DNA from 2 places in the Pontibacter locisalis genome. Region 2 is predicted to be linked to the other one. Evidence: riboswitches for the same ligand, from Rfam matches in the RefSeq annotation. Region 2 holds a riboswitch; the other holds the start of a gene.
The links. A riboswitch is a leader RNA that binds a small molecule or an ion and turns the genes downstream of it on or off. The one in region 2 is predicted to bind thiamine pyrophosphate.
Positions count from the first base shown of each region.

Region 1: linked by a shared signal. The riboswitch ahead of thiS (sulfur carrier protein ThiS) and the one ahead of ACFSRY_RS20265 (TonB-dependent receptor) in region 2 are both predicted to bind thiamine pyrophosphate.

Region 1 covers NZ_JBHULU010000017.1:95,258-102,498, reverse strand. The annotation lists gene ACFSRY_RS13195 (CsbD family protein) at 1-177, shown strand, start outside; gene ACFSRY_RS13190 (oxidoreductase) at 510-1,625, opposite strand; gene ACFSRY_RS13185 (SDR family NAD(P)-dependent oxidoreductase) at 1,821-2,609, shown strand; gene ACFSRY_RS13180 (endonuclease/exonuclease/phosphatase family protein) at 2,651-2,809, shown strand; TPP riboswitch at 3,688-3,788, shown strand; gene thiS (sulfur carrier protein ThiS) at 3,848-4,051, shown strand; gene thiC (phosphomethylpyrimidine synthase ThiC) at 4,085-5,968, shown strand; gene ACFSRY_RS13165 (thiamine phosphate synthase) at 5,969-6,586, shown strand; gene ACFSRY_RS13160 (hydroxymethylpyrimidine/phosphomethylpyrimidine kinase) at 6,559-7,241, shown strand, end outside.
Region 2 covers NZ_JBHULU010000039.1:70,766-78,006, reverse strand. The annotation lists gene guaB (IMP dehydrogenase) at 1-1,098, opposite strand, end outside; gene ACFSRY_RS20300 (rhodanese-like domain-containing protein) at 1,255-1,572, opposite strand; gene pnuC (nicotinamide riboside transporter PnuC) at 1,690-2,322, shown strand; gene ACFSRY_RS20290 (hypothetical protein) at 2,456-2,632, shown strand; gene ACFSRY_RS20285 (T9SS type A sorting domain-containing protein) at 3,189-3,479, shown strand; gene ACFSRY_RS20280 (AAA family ATPase) at 3,591-4,112, shown strand; gene ACFSRY_RS20275 (aldose 1-epimerase family protein) at 4,129-5,004, shown strand; gene ACFSRY_RS20270 (hypothetical protein) at 5,080-5,328, opposite strand; TPP riboswitch at 5,557-5,654, shown strand; gene ACFSRY_RS20265 (TonB-dependent receptor) at 5,715-7,241, shown strand, end outside.

The DNA of each region.
Region 1 (7,241 bases), on a different contig from region 2:
TATAGAACTAGAGGAAACTGGAACGAAATAAAAGGCAAAATCAAGCAGCAGTACGGCGACCTGACCGACGACGACATGACCTATAACGAAGGCAAACAGGACGAATGGCTCGGAAAACTGCAGCAAAAGACCGGAAAAGCAAAAGACGAGCTTAAAAAATGGATTGACTCGCTGTAAACTGACAGCTTCCTGACAAGTATAGACACCCCGCACAGGCTACGCCCCGCTGCGGGGTGTTTTTTATTGCCGCACAAATTCGCACTGAGTTATAACAAATATCACTTTTGAGCTAATCATCTTTAGTCTAGCTCGAGTAACATGCCCACAGTCTCCAAATCCTTGTGGAAATGGTTCGATAACTCCTTCCTACGGGCTACAAAAAAGCCCCTCCACATCAAATGGAGGGGCTTTTTTGGTTTGACATTTATCCCATTCGGTTAAATTAACTATTACTGAATTTACTAAAGCGCAACTCTTCTCATTCGGCGGCTTTAGCTTTCTACAAGTGACTATAGCTCAAACTCCTTCACCTTCGCGTCCGGCACAAAGAACCTCTTCGGGTCAAAGTCCTCTAAAAGCTTCCCTTCGGCTGCTTTGTTGACCCAGTCTTTGTTGGCAAGCGCGGCCTTGCCGAGTGTAACCACATCCACCTCCCCGCTCTGCAGCATCTCTTCACCTTGCTCGGGTGTGTTCAGGTTTCCGTTCACCACTACCGGCAGTCCCCCATACTTCTTAGCTAGGGCGGCCAGCGTGGGACCTCCTTCCTTGAAGGCCGGCTGGTCGGCATGGTACTCTGTCACGTGGATGAAGTCGAGACCTGCTTTGCCCAAGGCAGTGAATATAGTACGGGCATCCTCCTCGCCGCCAGACCACTTGTGCGTGTAGTCGTTAACCTTGCTCTGGGAAATTCTTATTCCTACCAGGAAGTCATTGCCTACTGCCTTGCGGCATTCCTGCGCTGTCTCCACGAGCAGTCTTACTCTGCCCTCCGTGTTGCCGCCGTACTCGTCTTGCCGCTGATTGGTATAGTCCGTGAGAAACTGATCAAGAATATAGCCGTTAGCCCCGTGGATCTCAATACCGTCAAAACCTGCGTCCTTTGCATTCTTTGCTGCCTGCGCAAATCCGTTAACCACATCAGCAATATCATCTTTGCTCATTTCCCTCGGAACAGAAAAAGCACCCTCACCACCATAGAACCCCAGCTTTTCTCCTTTAGGCTGCACAGCAGATGGGCCTATGGTTTCTTGCGCGTGTATATTGCCCTGGGACAAGGCCCCGGCATGCATCAACTGGCAGATGATCTTTGCTCCCGCGTCATGCACACGTTGAATGATTCTTTTCCATCCTGCTATCTGCTCTTCGTTGGCTACCCCCGGCTGGTTCAGATACCCCTGGCTATACTTTTCGTCAGGGTAAGTGCCCTCAGTTATTAAGAGTGCAAAGCCGCCCTTGGCATAACGGGTATAGTACTTCTCCATCGTCTCATTGGGCACCCCGTTACTTTCTGCCGACGTTCTCGTCATGGGGGCGAGGCCGATGCGGTTCCTGAGCTTTAGGTTCCCCAGTCTCCCCTCTGAAAACAACAAAGGATATTTTCGTTTCTCTGTTTCCTGGTTACTCATCTATAAGTTTCTTTTAATTAGATTATCGCCACACCTGCCTTAAAGCAAATTGTGCCATATTTATTAAGAAGTTATATGCAAACAGCTTTAAAAGGTTCTGGAAAACAAGGAATCAGGAAGGGTCAAAAGTCTGTCAGACAGTAAAACTTCAGACTCCTAGTCACGTTTCATGTTAAGAAAACAAAGCGTGTACCTATGGACCTTAAAAATAAGAAAGTGCTGATCACCGGCGGCAGTGCCGGAATAGGAAAATCTATCATTCAGGAGTTGGTGCAACGGGGGGTGCGGGACTTTGCCGTGGTAGGCAGAAGGAAAGAGGCGCTAGACGCGCTGAAGGCAGAAATTCCCAGCGCTAACTTTCTCACCATTCAGGGCAATGTGGCCAAAGTAGAAGATCTCGATAAAGCTATCTCTACAGTATCAGAGGCCTGGGGCGAGCTGGACATCCTCATCAACAACGCCGGGGTGGTAAGCGCCGGCCTGCTCTCCGACCTGAGCGACGAGGACATCATCAACCAAATCAACATCAATGTGACAGGCCTGATCCTGCTGACAAAGAAGGCCCTGCCGCTGCTGATGAAGAGCAAGGAAGGCGCCATTATGAACTTGTCCTCGGGCTACGGGTACATCGCCATGCCGTTCTACAGCGTGTACGCCGCCACGAAGGCGGCTGTGGGCCAGTTCTCTGACGCAATGCGAAGAGAGCTGCACCAGTACCCGATCCACGTGATGACCGTCTACCCTTCAGCCACGGACACTGACATGATGAAAACTGCAGTAGTGGGACAGATGGATACACCAGAGGAAGTGGCCAAGGCTTCTGTTGATGGCCTGCTAAATGGGGAGATCAATGTTATTCTGGGCGGAAAGGAGCGTGAGGAGCAGATAAAGATGAATTTCCTGGAGCCAGAGAAGATAGATGCCTTTGCCGCCGCTAACTACGAGGCCCTCAGGGAGAGAACAAAGCAACATCGCTCCATGTGAGTGGCTGCCTGCATTAAACGAAACACGCTCTTACTTTGTATATGAAGATCGCCACCTACAACGTCAACGGAATCAATGCCCGCTTGCCTGTGCTCCTCGATTGGCTGAAACGTTCGGCTCCGGATGTTGCGTGCCTGCAAGAGCTGAAAGCGCCTCAGGAGAAGTTTCCGGAAAAAGAGTCACCTGGCACCACTGGTTAGATAAGGCAATGTGATGAACAGTATAACAGAGATTTTGTTCAGCGGGACAGACAGATCCGCTATTCTTCCACTTGCAGATAACCATTCAAAATCGCCAAATCCCTGTGGATAAGATTCGATAATTCTATCCTTCGTTCTACAAAACTTAAAAGCCGCTTCATACCATATGAAGCGGCTTTTTTGGTTCAATAATTTATCCCCTTCGGTTGAATCATAGCTGTATTTTCTCACTCCTCGACTGCCAGACACCAAGATGACACAGAGCTAGCGGGTCTACTACTATTAGAAACCCTTGCTCTCACCATTGGAATAGAAGTGGTACATGTCCTGCCATCAACTGTGCACTTGGCAGGCGTCCTAGACAAAAATTTGGGTCTTAAAACAACTTTGTACAAACAGAGCGAACACTTTGGCTATAACAGGAGCTAATTAGCTGATCACCCTCTGCATCGTCTGTGGAGGCCTGGTAGCCTAAACCTTTACATGCTGAAAGCAAAATCTTATGAGCAGGCCTGTCAGGTTACCCGGTTCATGTGGTCGCAGGCATTTTGCATGCCTCCAAGCTTGGCGGAGCCCAGCACCATGATCAGCTTTGAGCCGGAGTGGCTTTACAGGCCAGGTGGCCACCTCAACATGCCCGATCGACGCCTCCATTTATGACTTCCCCAAATCATCACAACCAGCCTTTTTACTACAACACGTATCCAAATAGGAATTCCGGGGAGCGACTATTTAAAGCCACACCTCCCCTATTCCCATATAATCTTGGAAAGCAGGAACGCCTTATTGATGATTCTATTTTAACCTCAGAGAAGTAGCAGTTAATAAATTTATTTTATTCCTTGTTTTTGGAATTTATGATTTTGCTGTTAGCTTTGAGCCGACTTTAGGGGTGTCCTGTAAAATTTTATAGGGCTGAGATTTACCCTTTGAACCTGATGCAGTTCATACTGCCGTAGGGAAAAGCGAATACATACCAGGATTTTTTCAACTCTCTCCAGGTCCATTCCTAAGGTCTTTCGAACCAAATCTACAGGAATGGAAATAGCTGTAAATCAACAAGTACAAACAGTAGCCGACAACTGCACTATACAGCAGTTGCTGCAAACGCTATTGCCTCAGCACCAAAACGGATTTGCTGTTGCAGTCAATAACGCCATTGTCCCGAAGCTAAACTGGGACGACCATCTCTTACACCCCAACGATTCTGTCACCATCATCAGAGCAACGCAGGGCGGTTAAGTCCTGCATATCTTCATCTGTAATTATAGCTTTATGAAAAAAGAAAAAATACCACAGCAACAAACGATCACCCGCACACCTTTCCCGGCATCGCAAAAGGTGTATGTAAAAGGGCAGCTACACGATATTTCGGTGGCAATGCGCGAGATCAGCCTCACTGACACCAAGATATTTGGCTCTGAAGGACAGGTTGAGAAGAATGCATCCGTTACAGTTTATGATACCAGCGGTCCTTACACTGATCCGAACATCGAGATCGATTTAAAGCAAGGCCTGCCTGCCCTGCGTAAGGACTGGATTCTGAACAGAGGCGATGTAGAGGAGCTGAGTGGCGTAACGTCGCAGTATGGTAAACAACGTCTGGCCAACAGCAGCCTGAATTATCTTCGTTTCCAGCACCTGAGCAAGCCGCTCCGTGCTAAGGACGGTCAGAATGTAACGCAGCTGCATTACGCCAAAAAAGGTATCATTACGCCGGAGATGGAGTACATCGCCATCCGAGAGAACCAGCGCATTGACCTGATAAACGAGCACTTGAACGGGCCGAATCCTATACTTGCACACCAGCATGCCGGCCACAGTTTTGGTGCCAATACACCTAAAAGCCACATCACGCCTGAGTTTGTAAGACAGGAAGTAGCAGCTGGTCGTGCTGTGATACCAGCCAACATCAACCACCCGGAGAGCGAGCCGATGATCATCGGGCGCAATTTCCTGGTGAAGATCAACGCCAACATCGGTAACTCAGCTGTTACGTCGAGCATCGAGGAAGAAGTAGAGAAAGCCGTTTGGGCCTGCCGCTGGGGTGCCGATACCATCATGGACCTTTCGACGGGTAAGAACATCCACGAAACCCGCGAGTGGGTAATCCGCAACTCCCCGGTTCCGATCGGTACGGTGCCAATTTACCAGGCTTTGGAGAAAGTAGGTGGTAAAGCAGAGAACCTGACCTGGGAGATCTTCCGCGACACCCTTATTGAGCAGGCAGAGCAGGGCGTGGATTACTTTACAATACATGCCGGTGTGTTGCTGCGGTACGTACCGCTAACGGCCAAGCGTTTAACAGGCATCGTATCCAGAGGTGGTTCTATCATGGCGAAGTGGTGCCTGGCGCATCATAAAGAGAACTTTCTGTACACGCATTTCGAAGAGATCTGCCAGATCATGAAAGCCTATGACGTGTCCTTCTCATTGGGTGACGGCTTGCGCCCCGGCTGCCTGGCTGATGCCAATGATGAGGCTCAGTTTGCGGAGCTGGAGACACTGGGAGAGCTGACGAAGATCGCCTGGAAACACGATGTGCAGACGATCATTGAGGGTCCGGGCCACGTGCCGATGCACATGATCAAGGAGAACATGGACAAGCAGCTGAAGGAGTGCCACGAAGCTCCTTTCTATACCCTTGGGCCACTCACAACTGACATCGCACCGGGTTACGATCACATCACTTCTGCCATTGGTGCAGCTATGATCGGTTGGTTTGGTACGGCTATGCTTTGCTATGTAACGCCAAAAGAACACCTGGGCCTTCCGAACAAAAAAGATGTGAAAGATGGCGTGATCACGTACAAAATTGCGGCACATGCCGCCGACCTGGCCAAAGGACACCCAGGTGCGCAGTACCGCGACAACGCACTGAGTAAGGCACGCTTCGAGTTCCGCTGGGAAGATCAGTTCAACCTGTCACTGGACCCGGACACGGCACGTGAATTCCATGATGAAACACTGCCGGCTGAGGGTGCCAAAATAGCGCACTTCTGCTCTATGTGCGGACCGAACTTCTGCTCCATGAAAATTACGCAGGAAGTACGCGAGTATGCCGACCAGCAAGGTGTACAGGAAACGGAAGCCCTGAAAAAAGGCATGGAAGAGAAAGCTAAGGAGTTTGCCGAAAAAGGCAGTGAGCTATACCTGTAAATGAAACTGATAGTTATCTCCAGTCCTGCCCCGATAACCAGGGAGCCGCTGCGCATCAACGAGTTGTTTGAAGCAGGGCTGGAATACTTTCATGTACGAAAACCAGATTATCCGAAGGAACAGCTAAGGCAGCTACTACAGCAGATACACCCGGAGCATTATTCTAAAATAGCTTTACACCAGCACCACGAGCTGTCAGGTGAATTCGGGATAAACAGGCTGCACTTTACAGAGCAAAGCAGAAGTATAACACCAGCAGCGGAATTGCTGAAACTGAAGTCAGAAGGATATTACCTGAGTACATCTGTGCACTCCACAGAGGCACTGCAGCAGCTCCCCCCCTGCTTTGCCTACACTTTCTTCGGACCAGTGTTCAATAGTATCTCCAAGCCGGGTTATGCTACATCTGTACTAGCTGGCTTTTGTTTGACAGCAGCAGAGAAAGCGGTTCCGGTTATTGCACTGGGTGGAATTGATGCTGAGAAGATAGCGCAGCTGGTACAGATGAACTTTGACGGAGCAGCCATACTTGGCAGCATCTGGAAGCAACCTGAACAGGCGGTTAACAACTTCACAAGAATTAAAGAAAAATGCCAGACACTCGCCCATACGTACTAAGCATCGCCGGTTTCGACCCGAGTGGCGGCGCAGGTATACTTGCCGACATCAAGGCTTTTGAGCAGCACGGTGTCTATGGCTTTGGCGTGTGCTCAGCTTTAACTGTGCAAAGCGATACCGACTTTCTGAAGGTGCAGTGGTTAAGTGCCCAGGAGATTATGGAGCAACTGGAGCCGCTGGTAAGCAAGTTTAAAATCCGTGCCTGCAAGATCGGGATCGGGCAAAGTATGGATGTACTGCTGGAAGTGATTTTATACTTAAAGCGACGCCAGCCACACATTCAGATCGTACTTGATCCGGTTTTAAAAGCCAGCGCCGGTTTCAATTTTCATGGTGCTCTGGAAGATCAACAACTGAAAGCTGTACTGCAGGAGATAACGCTGGCTACTCCGAATTACAACGAGATACAGCAGCTAAATCCTGACCTGCCACCAACAAATGCAGCCAAGGAGATGGCAAAGCGCTGTGCCATACTTTTGAAAGGTGGGCACAACCCGGAAGCGCCGGGAACGGATTATTTATTTACTCAGAATTCCTGCACCCCATTCGAGCCAACATTATTAAGTGTTTCGCCAAAACATGGCTCCGGCTGTGTGCTGTCGGCTTCCATTGCGGCAAACCTGGCACTGGGCTATACTTTAGATGAAGCCTGCCG
Region 2 (7,241 bases):
AATGGAGCCAACCATTACTGTGCTTGCTCCGCCCGCTAATGCCTTCACGATATCGCCCGAGAACTTGATACCACCATCAGCAATTACAGGTACACCAGTACCTATCAGGCCCCTTGCGGCTTCCATAACAGCAGAGAGTTGCGGCACACCTATACCTGCGATAACGCGTGTCGTACAAATGCTGCCCGGGCCAACACCCACCTTAACAGCATCGGCTCCAGCTTCGGCAAGTGCCTTAGCTCCTTCAGCAGTAGCAATATTGCCTGCAATCAGATCCAATGCCGGAAAAGCATCTTTTATTCTGCGAACTGCTTCCAGCACACCTTTGGAATGACCATGAGCTGTATCTACGCTTATTACGTCAACGCCAGCATCTACCAATGCTTTTACACGGTCTAGCACATCCGGAGTAACTCCTACTGCAGCGCCTACCCTTAGGCGGCCAAACTCATCTTTGCAAGCATAGGGTCTGTCCTTTTTCTTTAGAATATCTTTATAAGTGATTAGACCGGCCAACTTACCTTCTTCATCTATCACAGGTAGCTTCTCTATCTTATACTCCTGCAGAATATCTTCTGCTTTTGCTAAGTCAGTACCTTTTTTTGCAGTGATCAGGTTATCGCTGGTCATCACTTCAGAAACTTTTCGGGTAAGGTCCTTCTGGAAACGAAGGTCCCGGTTTGTGATAATGCCAGTTAGTTTGCCCGCATCATCTACAATTGGAATCCCGCCAATCTTGTTATCTGTCATGATCTGAACGGCATCGCCTAATGTAGCATCCTGGTTCAGCGTAATAGGGTCGAGGATCATGCCACTTTCCGAACGCTTTACCTTTCGCACCTGCTGTGCCTGCTTCTTGATCGACATGTTCTTGTGAATAATGCCAAGACCGCCTTCCTGAGCCATCGCAATAGCAAGATCTGCTTCTGTAACGGTGTCCATGGCGGCCGATACAAGCGGAATGTTTATGCGAATATTGCGCGTAAGCTGTGAAGAAGTGTCGGTTTGATGGGGGAGTACCTCGGAGTAAGCCGGGAGAAGAAGCACATCATCGTATGTGAGCGCCTCAAATAAAATGCTTGACTGTTCAGAGAGCATGGCAAATAAATTAGGGGTTGTTATTTGCCGCGTAAAACTACGAAAATTAATTGAGATTATAATGCAAGAGGTTTGAGAAAAATATATTTTAATGTTGTAACGGAGAGTTGCTATCCCGGATAAGAGGGCAGTTGAACCAGTAGAAAATAATAAAAACTAATACGTGGCCATGTCCGGATCTACCTGCGTTGCCCAGGCATGGATACCACCTTTCAGGTTTAATAAGTTCTCGAACCCGAGGCGTTGCGTCAGGTAATTGATGGCCTGTGCGCTTCTGAAACCATGGTGGCAAATAACTACTACAGGTATGTCGCGGCGTATGCGGTTGGCCTGCTTTGGAAGCTCTCCCAACGGAATCAGTTCTCCTCCTAAATTGCATATTTGGAACTCCGATGGCTCACGCACGTCCACCAGTTGTATTTTATTATTATGTGCCAGGCGCTCCTTAAGCTCTACTGCTGTTATCTCGTCCATACTTCTGCTTTGCCAAATTGCCTTAATTATAGCGTATGTTTGACCTTTATGTTTTCATTTACAAACTTAGCAACGATTTGCAATTTCGATAGCGTTTACACTTTTTTAGTTTATCTGATGGAAGTTTCTAACATTGTTAACAATGTAATTGAGGCGTGGCACGCGATGAGCCTGATTGAATTAATCGGAGTACTCACCGGGATAGCGGGCGTGTGGCTGGCAGCAAGGCAGAACATCTGGACATGGCCTGTCAGTTTAGTAAGTGTAGCTATGTATGTGGTCGTCTTTTACGATGCCCGCCTTTATGCAGACATGGGTTTAAATGCTTTTTATGTGGTAACCAGCTTTTATGGCTGGTATGTATGGCTCTATGGCGGCAAGGGACATACGGAGCGGAAGGTTAGCCGGGTGAGTTCAAAAGAGCTGACAGTTTTGCTTCTCCTGGGCCTTGTCTTTACCCTGAGCCTGGGCTATTTCCTGGAGAATTATACGGATGCTGATCTATCTTATACCGACTCTGCTACAACAGCAATCAGCTTGATTGGCTATTGGATGATGGCTAAAAAGCAACTGGAGAACTGGCTGGTGTGGTTGGTGGTGGATGTATTGTATGTTGGTGTTTATCTTTATAAGGAGCTTTACCTAACGAGTGGTCTGTTTTTCATCTTTTTAATACTGTCTGTAAAAGGGTATCTGGAGTGGAAACAGGAACTGGAAGTGCAGCCTGCCAGAGGAGTACAGGCGAATTAGTTTATTTTGTCCTACTTATACTGCTGATAGGTATAATCCGGCTGCAGGGGCGTTGCGTACATGTAGGTAAGCTTAAAAAGTTTAAGCACCCTGAGTTCGAGGGAAGTATGCGTAACGTTTAACTGTGAAGGAAATGAAGCAAAAGAAGTTACTATTACCCGAAGAATTAAAATATGCCAACCGCTTAAAGTGGGGCTACGAGTCACCGGACGAAACACCTAAAAGAATGTCTTTGAGGCAGTATGGTGACAAGAAAGAAAAAGAGGTAGAGGTTTATAATTTCTATGACTACAGCTTTTCAGAAAACTAAGTAACAGGTTTTATAAAATATTGTACCTATTTGATTTTTATTTAGCTGCATAACACTTCCGTTCCCTCTCTTATTTACCCTCTTTACTTTTAATTTTTGTAAAAATTATCCAACAGCAGGTAGCTTTCGTTACAAACAATAAGCTACCTGCTGTTTTTGTTGCCTTAGTGTGTAACAAGCTTAAAATTAGTAGCTTCCACCCCATAATTACATAAAATGTATGTAATTGAATTTACGCTAAAGTCCGTCAAACCCTTGACTGGCTGTTGGATGATACACGCGAAGTAGAATAGATTATATTATATTAATTGCACCCTATAAGACACATGCACACAATTAAAAATAGGTGTGCGACGCCACTAGCACTGTTGTAGCTCTGATTTACCCCCTCAAGAGCTAAAATTTCAACGATAGCTAAAATATAGCAATATGATAAAATCTGCTTTCTCAAAAAGGCAGACTGTACTTCTTTTTGTCTGTTTGAACAGCCTCCTTAATCTTAAAAAGGCGGCTTATAGCCTGGCCCTTTCAGAGCTTTTGTAGAATCAATAGCGGTATGATAGTCAGACAATTTTCATATATACAGAGCAAAGACATCGCTGTCTACCCGGTTCCTTTCTCAGAAAGAGCTACAGTAGAGTTTAAAATAGCTAACTCTGAGAAATATGACATCAACCTGTATGACATGAAAGGCACTTTAGTCAAGCAACTGAAGTCGGGAGTAGGTAAAGCCGGTGAACTGCAGCAGATAGAAGTAGACAGACAGAAGTTGCCGGAAGGTATGTACATAGTGCGCGTTGTGACCAGAGATGGAGCCAAAACAGTGAAGCTGCTGAAGAAAAAGTAATAAGCAGTAAGGAGGCTGTTTAAAAGGCGGGGTGCCGGGAGCTTGCTCTCTGGCACCCCGTTATTTTTAGCATATGCCAAACTGCTCTCATTTTTTCGCGACCTTTGTTAAATGCTTAAAGTCGCTATCACAGGACCAGAATCCACAGGTAAATCTACTTTGTCTGAGCAGCTGGCTTCACACTACAATACAGTTTGGGTGCCGGAGTATGCCCGGAGCTATGTCGGTAATTTAGAGAAGCCTTACACGCTACAGGATATTGAAGCAATTGCTGCAGGGCAACTGGAGCTGGAGCAGAAGCTGGAGAAGGAGGCGAACCAGGTGCTGTTTGCAGACACCGACATGCTGGTGCTGAAGATTTGGAGCGAACATGCCTTTGGCCACTGCCCCACATGGATACAGGAAAAACTTGAGCAGCAAAACTACAACCTTTGCCTGTTGATGGGCGTTGATTTGCCGTGGGAGCCTGATCCACAGCGGGAGCACCCTCACCTGCGAACTTTCTTCTATGAGTGGTACAAAAAGGAGCTCCAGGCATTAGGTGTTCCCTTCGTAGAAGTATCAGGGCAGCAGGAGGAACGGTTAAAACAGGCCAAAAACATAGTGGATAAGCTTCTCAATAAAAATCTCTAATCAGTAAATACAGGATATGCTACACTTCCTAGAGAATGATAACTACAAAGTAGGCATTGAAAGCCGTGGTGCAGAACTACAGCATTTTATCAAAAAGGATGAAAACCTGGAGTTCATCTGGGTTGCGGATCCTGCTATCTGGCCAAACCATGCGCCTAATCTGTTTCCCATTGTAGGTGAGTTGCCACGTCAGCAGTATACCTTTGAGGGTGAAACATACCACATGAAGCGGCACGGCTTTGCCCGTACCAGGGAGTTTGAGGTAGTAGATGAGCATCACGATAAACTGGTATTCGAACTAAAGTATGACGAAGAGACCCTTCGGCAGTATCCGTTTAAGTTCAGGTTGATGATTGCATACAAGCTGGAAGGAAACAGGCTGGATGTGAGTTATCTGGTACGCAATGAAGATGATAAGGCCATATGGTTTTCTGTTGGAGGACATCCGGGTTTTAATGTGCCACTTTACCTGAACGAGCAGTATACTGATTATTTTATTGAATTTAAAGAAGAGGAGACTCTCCGGCGCTATCTGCTTAACGAGGATGGTTTACTGACTGGAGAAACAGAGCCAGTGCTGGATAAAAGCCCCATATTGCCACTCCATCACGATTATTTTAATAAGGATGCACTGGTTTTCAAAAACCTGAGTTCTGATAGATTAGTACTAGCCAGTCGTGTAAGCCCGCGGCGGGTAGAGTTGATTTTCGAGGGGTTTCCATATTTGGGTATCTGGGCTAAGCCAGGGCCTTCGCCTTTTGTTTGTATAGAGCCTTGGTGCGGCATTGCCAGCAGTGTGGGAGATTCAGGAGAGTTAAAGGAGAAAGAGGGGATAAATGAATTAAGGCCAGAACAGGCATTTGAGCGTACGTTTACAATAGCTGTTCATTAAATTTAACCTGCTTAAAAGGAGAAGGGCCCAGTACGAGATTCGTACTGGGCCCTTCTCCTTTTAAGCAGGTTAAAATCATTGCAAAGAAGGTTCAGGAAACTTAGGTACTTTAATATTCCTGAAGTCATACTTTGGTTCAAAATCATTTATCGGTAAAGAAATACCGGGTGGTAGGTCCAAATCTGGCAGATCATCTCCTAGCGGTTCGCCTCCATCATCGTCGCTATCTGTAGATGGCGGACGATTAAACTTCTTACGAGGAGCGAAAGCGTAATAAGCTAATATCGTCAGGAGTGCCATGGTATACAAAATGCTGATCATCATCACGGTTCTATCTTATTCTAATTAATTTCTTCAGCGGACTTCTGCACTGTAAATCAAAGAAATGTGAGCGTGCAGGTTAGAAAGTCCATCTACTGTTTTCAACGTACATTTTAAGTAAGGGGTTATTGCATTTTATGAAAAATAACATGCTACTAACCAGCAAGTAGTATACGTTGGCCATTTGCTTGCGGCTGCCCTTTTGATATAACAGAAAACCCTCTTACCTTTGCCACAGTTTAGGGGTGCCTTATAATAACGGGCTGAGATCATACCCATTGAACCTGATCCGGGTAATGCCGGCGAAGGGAAAAACGCGGGAAACAAAATCAACAGGATGCTAACCCCTGGCATATCTGTATGTTTCATCTTTTTATCATCACCATTTAATGAAAAATTTTTTGTTAGCACTGGCAGTTTTTGTGTTGCCATTGCAGTTGCTTGCACAGTATAAACTGAGCGGGCGTGTGTCTGATGTTGTCACAGGTAAAGCGTTGGTGGGAGCCAATGTAGTTCTGGAGAGCACCAGCACAGGAGTTTCTACCGAACAGAACGGTGCCTTCCAGTTCCAGAGCCTGCCAGCAGGCAGCTATACTTTAAAAGTAAGTTACCTGGGATTCGAGCAGAAGAAAGTAAATGTAAACTTACAGCAGGATGAGTATGTGCAGGTAGCCCTGCGCCCACAGGCACTGCAGGCAAGTGAGGTTGTGGTACAGGCTACTCGTGCCGATGAGAGAACAGGCACTACATTCACGAACGTTAGCAAAGAGGAAATTGAAGATCGGAATTTCGGTCAGGATTTGCCCTATCTACTGGAGCAGGTGCCATCGGTGGTGGTAAACTCTGATGCCGGTGCAGGTGTGGGGTATACCGGAATCCGCATCCGTGGCTCCGATATTACCCGCATCAACGTTACGGTAAATGGTATTCCTATCAATGATTCTGAGAGCCATGGCACCTTCTTTGTGAATATGCCGGACTTTGCCTCTTCGGTGCAGGACATTCAGGTACAGCGCGGGGTGGGAACATCAACCAATGGAGCAGGTGCTTTCGGGGCAAGTATAAATATCCAGACGCAGCAGGTACGTCGTGAGGCCTATGCCGAAACGGATCACAGCTATGGATCTTTTGATACCTGGAAGAACAATGTTCGGTTTGGCACTGGTCTGATCAATGGTAAGTTTGCTTTTGATGGTCGATTATCCCGCATCACGTCAGATGGCTATATTGACCGTGCCTCTTCAGATCTGAAATCGCTGTATTTCTCGGGAGGTTATTTCGGTGAAAGAACATCGGTGAAATTCATTACCTTCTCGGGACAGGAAAAAACATACCAGGCCTGGTATGGCACTCCGGAGGCACTCGTGTATGGCAATGCAGCAGACCTGCAGGATTACATTGACCGTAACTGGATTGAGGGGGCTGATAAAGAGAACCTCCTGACTTCCGGTCGCAGGTACAACTACTATACCTACGACAACGAAACAGACAATTATCAGCAGGATCATTACCAGTTACACTTGTCACACGACTTCCTGCCTGGTCTTACTTTTTCCGGAGCTTTGCACTACACCTATGGTAGAGGTTATTATGAGCAATTTAAAGCTGACGATAAACTATCCAGGTATGGTTTGCCAAATGTGGTAATAGGTGGTGTGGAGATCAAGAGATCCGATATTATCCGCCGCCGCTGGTTAGACAACGATTTTTATGGTGCTACTTATGCGTTGCAGTATCGCCCAGGCAGCCGCTTTAACGCAACACTCGGTGGTGCCTGGAACAGGTACGACGGCCGTCATTTTGGTGAAGTTATCTGGGCACGTTTTGCCTCTACTTCGGATATCCGCGAGAAGTACTACGACAATGATGCCGTTAAGACTGACTTCAACGTTTTTGCAAAGGCCTCCTATGGCTTA